DNA from 3 places in the Thauera sinica genome. Region 2 is predicted to be linked to each of the others. Evidence: predicted binding sites of a transcription regulator. Region 2 holds the regulator's gene; each other region holds the start of a gene.
What was found. Region 2 encodes FNR, which switches genes on or off when oxygen is low (the NO sensors DNR and NnrR bind a similar motif). Its sites were predicted from a motif close to TTGANCTAGNTCAA; they were not measured.
Positions count from the first base shown of each region.

Region 1 (3,271 bases), 180 kb from region 2:
TGGTCATCGCCGCCCCTCAGATCTTCTTGTGCAGGAAATTGACCGGGTGCTCGGGCGCCGCATGCACGATCGCCTGCGGCGCACAGGGCTGCACGCACAGGCCGCAGCCGGTGCAGGCGGAGGTCTCGATGCGCACGAAGGCAAGCTCCACTTCCTTGCCCGAGGGCTTCACTTCGGTCGCGCGCCGGGTCACGTGGATGGCCGGACAGCCGACGTCGATGCAGTTGCCGCAGCCGGTGCATTTGTCGGCGATGACCTTGTAGGGCGGCGTCGCCCGGTAGTCGTCGATCAGCACGCAGGGCCGGTCGGTGATGATCACCGAGGGTTCGGGGATCTTCGTCTCTTCGCGCAGCGCCTTGAACAGCGCCGGCAACTGGTAGGGGTCGAGCACGCGGATGCGCTCCTTCCTGACGCCGAGCGCCTCGCACAGCCTGGCGAAATCCACGCGCGGCGCCTCGCCGCCATGGATGTCGCGGCCGGTGCCGGGGTTGTCCTGGCCGCCGGTCATGCCGACGGCGCGGTTGTCGAGCAGCAGGACGGTGACGTTGCCGCGGTTCCACGTGATGTCGAGCAGGCCCTGCATGCCCATGTGCAGGAAGGTGGAGTCGCCGATCACCGCGACCACGCTCGTCTTCGCATCGGCCTCGCCGCGCCCCTTGTCCATGCCCAGCGCGACGCCCATCGACGCGCCCATCGAGATGCAGGTGTCGAGCGCGTTCCAGGGCTGGCCCGCGCCCAGCGTGTAGCAGCCGATGTCGCCGGAGATGTTGATGTTGCGCAGTTGTGCCAGCGTGTAATAGATGCCGAGGTGGGGACAGGCCACGCACATCGTCGGCGGACGCGGGAATACCGTCTGCAGCGCGGCATGGGCGGCCTGCGGCACGGGTTCGCCGAGCAGCCCCGCCACCGCCGGGCGAAGCACGTCGGGGGCCAGTTCGCCGATGCGCGGCAGCACGTCCTTGCCGCGGCAGGCGATGCCTGCCGCGCGCAGTTCGGTCTCGACGAGGGGCTCGGTTTCCTCGACCACCAGCACTGCGTCCACCTGCCGCGCCAGTTCGCGCGCACGCTCCAACGGCAGCGGATGCGACAGGCCGAGCTTGAGCACCGGCGCATCGGGAAAGGCTTCGCGCACGTGCATGAAGGCAGGCCCGGAAGCGACGAAGCCGATGCGGCGGTCGCTGCCCTCGTAGAGCGTGTTCCATTCGCTGACTTCCGAGCCGGCGCGCAGCGCTTCGTCCCGGCCGTGCATCAGCGGCAGGCGCGGTTTGGCGTTGCCCGGCACCATCACCCAGCGGCGCCCGTCCTTGACGAAGCCCGCCGGCTCGTGCGCCTCGCGCTCGCCCGGCTGCACCCGTCCCTTCACATGGCAGATGCGGGTGGTCAGACGCAGGATCACCGGGCAGCGATGCGCTTCCGACAGGGCGAAGGCGGCGCGGGTCATGTCGTAGGCTTCCTGCGCGTCGGCCGGCTCGAACACCGGCACGTGCGCGAAGCGGCCCCAGTAGCGCGAATCCTGCTCGTTCTGCGACGAGGACATGCCGACGTCGTCGGCCACGGCGATGACGAGGCCGCCTTCGGTGCCGGTCACCGTCATCGTCATCAGCGCGTCGGAAGCGACGTTGAGGCCGACGTGCTTCATCGCGCAGAAGGCGCGCGCGCCGACCATCGAGGCGCCCAGCGCCACTTCCAGCGAGACTTTTTCATTCACCGACCACTCGGTGTACAACTCGGGGCAGGTGGCCAGTTCTTCGAGGATTTCCGTGGACGGCGTCCCTGGGTAGGCAGCGGCCACGCGGCAGCCGGCATCCCGCACCGCGAGGGCAACGGCTTCGTTGCCGGAAAGGAACAGACGGTTCGCAGCGGCACTGCCGGGCAGGGATGCACCCATGGACGGGACTCCTCGAACGGGCGAAAGGACGAGCCCCGAACCTTACCGCCGGGCGGCGGGGACGCCGTTGATGCAGATCAACGGCGCCCGGCGCAGCCTCGCGGCACGCTCACCGCGCCGCTACGCCGGGCTCCACGGTGACGACGTTCTGGACCAGTTCGGCGAGCGAGTTGGCACCCATCTTTTCCATGACGCGGGCGCGGTGGACTTCGACCGTCTTGATGCTGATCCCGAGCACGTCGGCGATCTGCTTGTTGAGCTTGCCGGCGATGATGAGGTCGAGCACCTCGCGCTCGCGCTGCGTCAGGTGTTCGAGGCGGCGCGCGGTGTCGGCCTCCAGCATGCGCTTGCCGCGGTTGGCGCGTTCCTGTTCGAGGCACTGTTCGACCAGGCGCAGCATGTCGCGCTCACCGAAGGGTTTCTCGATGAAATCCGCCGCGCCCTTCTTCAGCGCCGACACGGCCATCGGCACGTCGCCGTGGCCGGTGATGAAGATCACCGGCAGCGCACAGCGCCGCCGCCCCAGCTCGTCGAACATCTCGAGCCCGCTCATGCCCGGCATGCGCACGTCGAGCACGATGCAGCCCGTCATGTCCTCGGTGTAGGCGTCGAGGAAGGATTCGGCGCTGTCGAAGGCGCGCACCGCATAGCCGCTGGATTCGAGCATCCACACCAGGGAATCGCGCAGGGCTTCGTCGTCGTCGACGACGTGGATGAACTGGTCAGATGCTGCGGGCAGGTCGCTCACCGGCCACCTCGGTCGGAAGTGTGAAGGAGAATATGGTACCCCCTTCGGGATTGGCGTCGACGATCAGCCGTCCATCGTGGAATTCGACGATGGAACGGCAGATGTTGAGGCCCATGCCCATGCCTTCCGTCTTGGTGGTGTAGAACGGCGTGAACAGCCGCTGCCTGACTTCCTCGCTGATGCCGTGGCCGCGGTCGATCACCGCGACCTCGACCGCGCGCAGACCCGAGGCCTGGGCCCGCACCACCAGCACGCGCTCATCGGGCAGGGTGTCGGCCATGGCGTCGAAGCCGTTGCGGATCAGGTTGAGCACGACCTGCTCGATCATGATCCGGTCGGCATAGACGGCGGGCAGGTCGGGCGCCACCTGCGCGACGATGCGGATGCCCAGCCTGCGCGCCTCGATGTCGGCGAAGCCGATCGCATCCTCCACCACGTCGTCGATGCGCACGGCGCCGCGGCGCGGCTCGCTCTTCTTCACGAACTCGCGGATGCGGCGGATGATCTTGCCGGCGCGCTCGGCCTGGAAGCTCGCCTTCTGCATCGCGGCCAGGATCTCCTCCTGCTTCCACTGCCCGCCCTGCATGCGCGTCACGCAGCCGGCGCAGTAGTTGGCGATCGCCGACAGCGGCTGG
Region 1 covers NZ_CP023439.1:2,765,077-2,768,347, forward strand. The annotation lists gene CCZ27_RS11990 (indolepyruvate oxidoreductase subunit beta) at 1-7, opposite strand, end outside; gene CCZ27_RS11995 (thiamine pyrophosphate-dependent enzyme) at 17-1,888, opposite strand; gene CCZ27_RS12000 (response regulator transcription factor) at 1,998-2,636, opposite strand; partial or broken gene CCZ27_RS12005 (PAS domain-containing sensor histidine kinase) at 2,611-3,271, opposite strand, start outside.
Region 1: a site for FNR is predicted at 1,956-1,969, ahead of CCZ27_RS11995 (thiamine pyrophosphate-dependent enzyme). Genes of this name have one in related genera too.

Region 2 (3,271 bases):
AGGTCCTGCTGCTCGACGGCGGCAATGCCGCGTGGTTCGCCGCCGGCCTGCCGGAAGAGCACGGCGAGACCCGCCTGGCATCGCTGCCCATCGACCGCTACCGCCGGCCGTACGAGGGCACGGACAACACCGCCGCCGCCATGCAGGCCTACCTGGACTGGGAGTTCGGGCTGGTCGGGCAACTCGCCCGCGACGGCACGCACGGCTTCCGGGTGGTCTAGATGCAGTTCATACATCTCGCTTTTCTGGCACTTTTGCGCAGAAAATCGGGAACAGGCTTTCAGCTCTGGTAACGGGCCAGGCGGACCGGATCGTGCAGCGTGATGTGCTTGCCCTGCACGGTGATCAGGCGCGCGTCGGAGAGGTCGTGGAAGATGCGCGACAGCGTTTCGGGCGTCAGGTTGAGCCGCGAGGCGATGACCTGCTTGCTGGTGGGCAGCGCAAATTCGCAGGGCTTGTCGCCGTCGGCCTGCTGCAGCAGGTAGCCGATCACCCGCTGGACGCTGGAGCGCAGCGAATAGGTTTCGACGTCGCTCACCAGACCGTGCATGCGCACCGACATGCCTGCCAGCAGCTTGAGGGCGAACTTCGAATCCTGCTCGATCAACTCGGTGACGACGGCCTGGCCGATGTGCAGCAGTACGCTTTCGCTCAGCGCTTCGGCAAACACCGGGTACGGACGGTTCATGAACATCACCGCCTCGCCGAAGCTCTGCATCGGGCCGAGGATCTCGACCACCTTCTCGGTGCCCTGGGCGGACGAGAACGCCAGCTTCACCTGGCCGCTGACCAGAAAGTAGAAACCGTGCGGCAGGTCGCCGCGCTGGAACAGCACCTCGCCGCGTGCCAGACGGCGTTCGCGTGCAAAGCGCAGGACGCGATCGAGATCGGCATCGGACAATTCGCTGAACAGCGGGATGCGGCGCAGCAGGGTGGGGATATCGACAGGCGAGGTGGCCATCAGCATGCTCTCCGTAGTGAGAAGCAATTTTAGCGCGCTCGTGTTAGGGTCGCTTCCCCAAGTACCAGAGCCCGCGCGTTCGAGATTCAGGAGAAGGAATGTATTTCGCGATCAAGCACCTGCACGTCACCTGCGTGGTCCTGAGCGGCCTGGGCTTCCTGCTCCGCGGGACGTGGATGCTGAGCGGCAGCGGGTTGCTGCATCACCGTCTGACGCGGGTTCTGCCGCACATCGTCGACACCCTGCTGCTCGGCAGCGCCCTCGTGCTGGCAGCCATGATCGGGCAGTATCCCTTCGTCGCCGACTGGGTGACGGCCAAGGTGTTCGGGCTGATCGCCTACATCGTGCTCGGCGCGGTGGCGCTCAAGCGCGGACGCACGCTTGCGGTCAGGGGCGCCGCGTTTGCGGCGGCGACGGCGGTCTTCCTGTGGATCGTGTCGGTGGCGCTGACGAAGAATCCGCTCGGCTACCTGGCGGCGCTGGGCGGGGCCGCCTGAATCCGTGCGCGGGCCGGCAGCGCCCGCCTCAGCGGCTGCCGGACTGGTGCTGCAGCAGGCGTTTCAGCCCGGCGGCGTCCAGGATGCGGATGTGCTTCTGCTGCACGCTCACCAGGCCCTCTTCCTGGAAGCGCGAGAACGCGCGCGACACCGTCTCGAGCTTCAGCCCGAGGTAGGAGCCGATCTCGTCGCGCGTCATGCGCAGGTGGAACTCGGCCGGCGAGAAGCCGCGCGCGGTGAAGCGCTGCGACATGTTCAGCAGGAAGGCGGCCAGGCGCTCCTCGGCGCGCATCGAGCCCAGCAGCATCATCACGCCGTGATCGCGCACGATCTCGCGGCTCATCACCTTGTGGAACTGATGCTGCAAGCCTTCGACCTCGCGCGACAGCTCCTCGAGCTTGGCGTAGGGAATCACGCAGACTTCGCTGTCCTCGAGCGCGATGGCGTTGCACGAATGCGATTCGGTGCTGATGCCGTCCAGGCCGAGGATCTCGCCTGTCATCTGGAAGCCGGTGACCTGGTCGCGGCCATCCTCCAGCAGCACGTCGGTCTTGAAGGAGCCGGCGCGGATCGCGTAGATCGCTTCGAACGTGTCGCCCGCGCGGTACAGGCTGTGCTGGCGCTTGATCTTGCGCCGCGCGCCGACCAGTTCGTCGAGACGGTTCAGATCGTCCTCGGACATTCCGAACGGCAGACACAGCTCAACGAGGTTACACTGCGAGCACGACGCCTTGAGCCCATTGATCGTGATGGGAGCTGCCGCCTTCATCTGCACGAAATCTTGTTTCCCTAGTTCGGATCGCGGACGGCCGACGTCGGCCCATCCCGGGCGCCGTTGATCCACGTCAACCACAAAACGAGGGTGATCTGCCATTGTTTGGCACATCCCCGCAGTACACCCGCAGCACGACAATGACCAGCCCGAACGAACTCATATTCGATCCGCAACTGATTCGCCGCTTCGACATCAACGGCCCGCGCTACACGTCCTATCCTACCGCAGACCGTTTCGTCGAAGCCTTCAACGCCGATGCGCTGAAGGCCTGGCTGGCGAAGCGGGTGATCGGCGGGGTCAGCAAACCGCTCTCATTATACTTCCACATCCCGTTCTGTAACACGATCTGCTACTACTGCGCCTGCAACAAGATCATCACCAAGGATCATGGCCGCTCGGCGAAGTATCTGAAATATCTGGCAAAAGAGATCGCGATGCAGTCGGCCTGTCTGGAAGGTAGCCGGCAGGTCACCCAGTTGCACCTCGGCGGCGGCACGCCCACCTTCCTGTCCCACGACGAGATGCGCGAGCTGATGGCGGCGGTGCGCGAGCACTTCACGCTGGTGCCCAACGGCGAATACTCGATCGAAGTCGATCCGCGCAAGGTCGATTTCGACACGGTGAAGCTGCTCGCCGATCTCGGTTTCAACCGTATGAGCGTCGGCGTGCAGGATTTCGCCGAGGACGTGCAGAAGGCGGTCAACCGCATCCAGAGCGTCGACGAAACCAAGCTCGTCATCGATGCCGCGCGCGAGACCGGCTTCAAGTCGGTCAGCATGGATCTGATCTACGGCCTGCCCAAGCAGAACGTGATCAGCTTCAACCGCACGCTGGAGCAGGTGCTGCAGATCGCGCCCGATCGCGTGTCGCTCTACAGCTATGCGCATCTGCCGGGCCTGTTCAAGCCGCAGCGGCGCATCTTCATGAGCGACATGCCGACGCCGGACGCGAAGCTGCAACTGCTGCAGCTCGGCATCCGGCGGCTGACCGAAGCCGGCTACGTGTATATCGGCATGGACCACTTCGCCAAGCCCGGCG
Region 2 covers NZ_CP023439.1:2,946,029-2,949,299, reverse strand. The annotation lists gene CCZ27_RS12730 (rhodanese-related sulfurtransferase) at 1-221, shown strand, start outside; gene CCZ27_RS12725 (Crp/Fnr family transcriptional regulator) at 281-961, opposite strand; gene CCZ27_RS12720 (SirB2 family protein) at 1,060-1,458, shown strand; gene fnr (fumarate/nitrate reduction transcriptional regulator Fnr) at 1,487-2,227, opposite strand; gene hemN (oxygen-independent coproporphyrinogen III oxidase) at 2,371-3,271, shown strand, end outside.

Region 3 (3,271 bases), 1.5 Mb from region 2:
TGGCCAGCGTCGAATACCAGCGCCGCAACGAAACGCAGGAAATCTTCATCCCGCCCGGCGAGCGCCTCGGCGACAAGGTCATCGAGTTCCACGGCGTCAGCAAGGGCTTCGGCGACAAGCTGCTGATGGACGACGTCAGCTTCAGCGTCCCGCCCGGCGCCATCGTCGGCGTGATCGGCCCCAACGGTGCCGGCAAGTCGACGCTGTTCAAGATGATCGAAGGCCGCGACAGGCCCGATTCCGGCGAGGTGGCGATCGGTTCGACGGTGAAGATCGCCGCGGTCGACCAGAGCCGCGAGGGGCTGGCCAACGACAAGACGGTGTTCGAGGCGATCTCCGACGGCGCCGACGTGCTGACGGTGGGCCGCTTCGAGATGCCCAGCCGCGCCTACATCGGCCGCTTCAACTTCAAGGGCGGCGACCAGCAGAAGATCGTCGGCAACCTGTCGGGCGGCGAGCGCGGCCGGCTGCATCTGGCCAAGACGCTGATCCAGGGCGGCAACGTGCTGCTGCTGGACGAACCGTCCAACGACCTCGACGTCGAAACCCTGCGGGCGCTGGAGGATGCGCTGCTGGAATTCGCCGGCTGCGCGATGATCATCTCGCACGACCGCTGGTTCCTCGACCGCATCTGCACCCACATCCTGGCGGCCGAAGGCGATTCGCAATGGACCTTCTTCGCCGGCAACTACCAGGAATACGAAGAAGACAAGAAGAAGCGCCTGGGCGAGGAAGGCGCCAAGCCCAGGCGCATCCGCTACAGGCCGATCGCGCGCTGAACGGCGGAAACGACGCGGCCCCGTCGAGGGGCCGCGCATCATTCCGGCGACACGAAGGCCGCCGGCGGCAGCCGGCGGATCAGCGTCCGCCCGAGCAGCCGCAGCCTCCGCCGCCACCGCCGCACGAGCCCTCCTGGGCGCCGTACTGCGCCGGCGCCTGTTCCTGCGCACCGAGCTGGATCGAGAAATCGATGACGATGTTGCCCGGCTCGCGGGCCACGTACTTGATCCCCACCTGGTTGCCGTAGCGCTGCTGGATCTGGTTCAGCAAGGGCAGTGGATCGTGGTCGTTCACGAAACGCATCGTCTCGCCGTCGTCCAGCGACTCGAGCGCGCCGAAGATGGCCGCATGGCGGAAACGCTTGGCGACGCCGCGGGCGTCGAAGCCGAACACCGCCTCGTTGATGACGGGCAATTCACTCATCGTTCTTCCTCTCCTTGGGTTGTCGGCACCGGGCTGCCGCGTGGCATGCATGATGTCCGCCGCCGGCGGCGAAAGCCTTGAGCCAGAACAAGAAATCGAAGGCCGGCCGGTCTCGCGCCCATCGGCGGGCAGGCGGGCTGCCACCATACCCGGCGATGCTGCTAGAGTGAGGCCCGCATTCACCAAGTTCCGGGAGTTCATCATGCTGCACGCCGCGCTGCGCCGACTTTCCCTGCTGCTCGCCTTCGCCGCCGTACTGGGGCTGTCGGGCTGCGGCTACAACGACTTCCAGCGCCTCGACGAGCAAGGCAAGGCTGCCTGGGCCGAAGTGCTCAACCAGTACCAGCGCCGCGCCGACCTGATCCCCAACCTGGTGAGCACCGTCAAGGGCGAGGCGAATTTCGAACAGGAGACGCTGACCCGGGTCATCGAAGCGCGCTCGCGCGCCACCGCGATCCAGGTCACACCCGAGACGCTGAACGACCCGCAGGCGATGGAACGCTTCCAGCAGGCGCAGGGGCAGTTGGGCAGCGCATTGTCGCGCCTGCTGGCAGTGGCCGAGAACTACCCCAATCTGAAGGCCAACCAGGCTTTCCAGGAACTCAGGGTGCAGCTCGAAGGCACGGAGAACCGCATCACCGTCGCGCGCAACAAGTACATCGAGGCGATACAGCAGTACAACGTGCTGGCCCGCAGCTTCCCGACCAATTTCACCGCGATGGTCTTCGGCTACGCGCCCAAGGCCGGCTTCACCGTTGCCAACGAGGCCGAGATCTCGCGACCGCCGACGGTGGACTTCGGCTCCTCGCCGGCGCAGAACCGCTGACCGGCATGCATGCCCGTCGCCCTGCGGCCATCGCCGGTGCCTGATCCATGCCGCCGGCCGCTCCGTCGCCATCTCTCCGGCTCCGCCCGCCGATGAAGACCGCAGCCCGCCTGCCCGGCGCCGCGCTGGCCGGCCTGCTGATCGCGGTGCTCGGGCTGCTGTGGCTGCTGGCGCCGGCGCAGGCCATCGCGCAGCCGGTGCAGCCCGTTCCCGAACCGAGCGCGCGGGTGGTGGAGCGCAGTGGCACGCTGACGCCCGCGCAGGTGCAGGCGCTCGACGAACGGCTCGCCGCCTTCGAGCGCGAACGCGGCACGCAGATCGTCGTGCTGCTCGTTCCCACCACCGCCCCGGAAGACATCGCCGCCTACGCCTTCCGCGTGGCCGACACCTGGAAGATCGGCCGGCGCGAGGTAGGCGACGGCATCCTGATGGTGGTGGCGAAGAACGACCGGCGCGTCCGCATCGAGGTGGCGCGCGCCCTGGAGGGGGCCGTGCCCGACGTCGCGGCGTTCCGCATCATCGACCGCATCATCACGCCCGCCTTCCGCCAGGGCGACTTCGCCGGCGGCATCGGAGCCGGGGTCGACGCCCTGATGGCCCTCGTCCGCGGCGAGGCGCTTCCGCTTCCCGAGGCTGAACGACGCGACGGGCAGCAAACCTCGCTGGAGGATCTGGGCGCCTTCCTGTTCGTCGCGGTACCGGTGGCCGGCGCCTTCCTGATGGGCGTGCTTGGCCGCAAGCTGGGCGCGCTGGCGACCGGCGGAGCCGCCGGCTTCGTGGTCGAGATCCTGACCGGCAGCCTGCTGCTCGCAGGCATTGCCGGCGTGCTGGCGGCGGTGTTCGTCCTCGTGCTCGGCATCGGAGGCGGCGGCGGCTTCGGCGGTGGTGGCTTTGGCGGCGGCGGGTCGTACCGCGGCGGCCCGGTCATCCGCGGCGGCGGCGGTCGCGGCGGTGGCGGCTTCCGCAGCGGCGGAGGCGGCAGCTTCGGCGGCGGCGGCGCGTCGGGGAGCTGGTGATGGGATTCCTGCAGCTTCTGCGTCACCTTTGGCTCGACGACGGCGACGCCCGGCGCGCACTGGGCGCGGGCGCCCTGGAACGGTTGACCGAGCGCGTGCGCGACAGCGAGCGGCACCACAGCGGCGAGATCTGCATCTGCGTGGAGGCATCGCTGCCGCTGCGCTACCTGTGGCGCCACCTCCGCCACCGGGAAGCCACCGCCCGGCTCTCCCGCGAACGGGCGCT
Region 3 covers NZ_CP023439.1:1,478,550-1,481,820, reverse strand. The annotation lists gene ettA (energy-dependent translational throttle protein EttA) at 1-779, shown strand, start outside; gene CCZ27_RS06525 (DUF2249 domain-containing protein) at 859-1,203, opposite strand; gene CCZ27_RS06520 (LemA family protein) at 1,406-2,029, shown strand; gene CCZ27_RS06515 (TPM domain-containing protein) at 2,122-3,045, shown strand; gene CCZ27_RS06510 (TPM domain-containing protein) at 3,045-3,271, shown strand, end outside.
Region 3: a site for FNR is predicted at 1,281-1,294, ahead of CCZ27_RS06525 (DUF2249 domain-containing protein). Genes of this name have one in related genera too.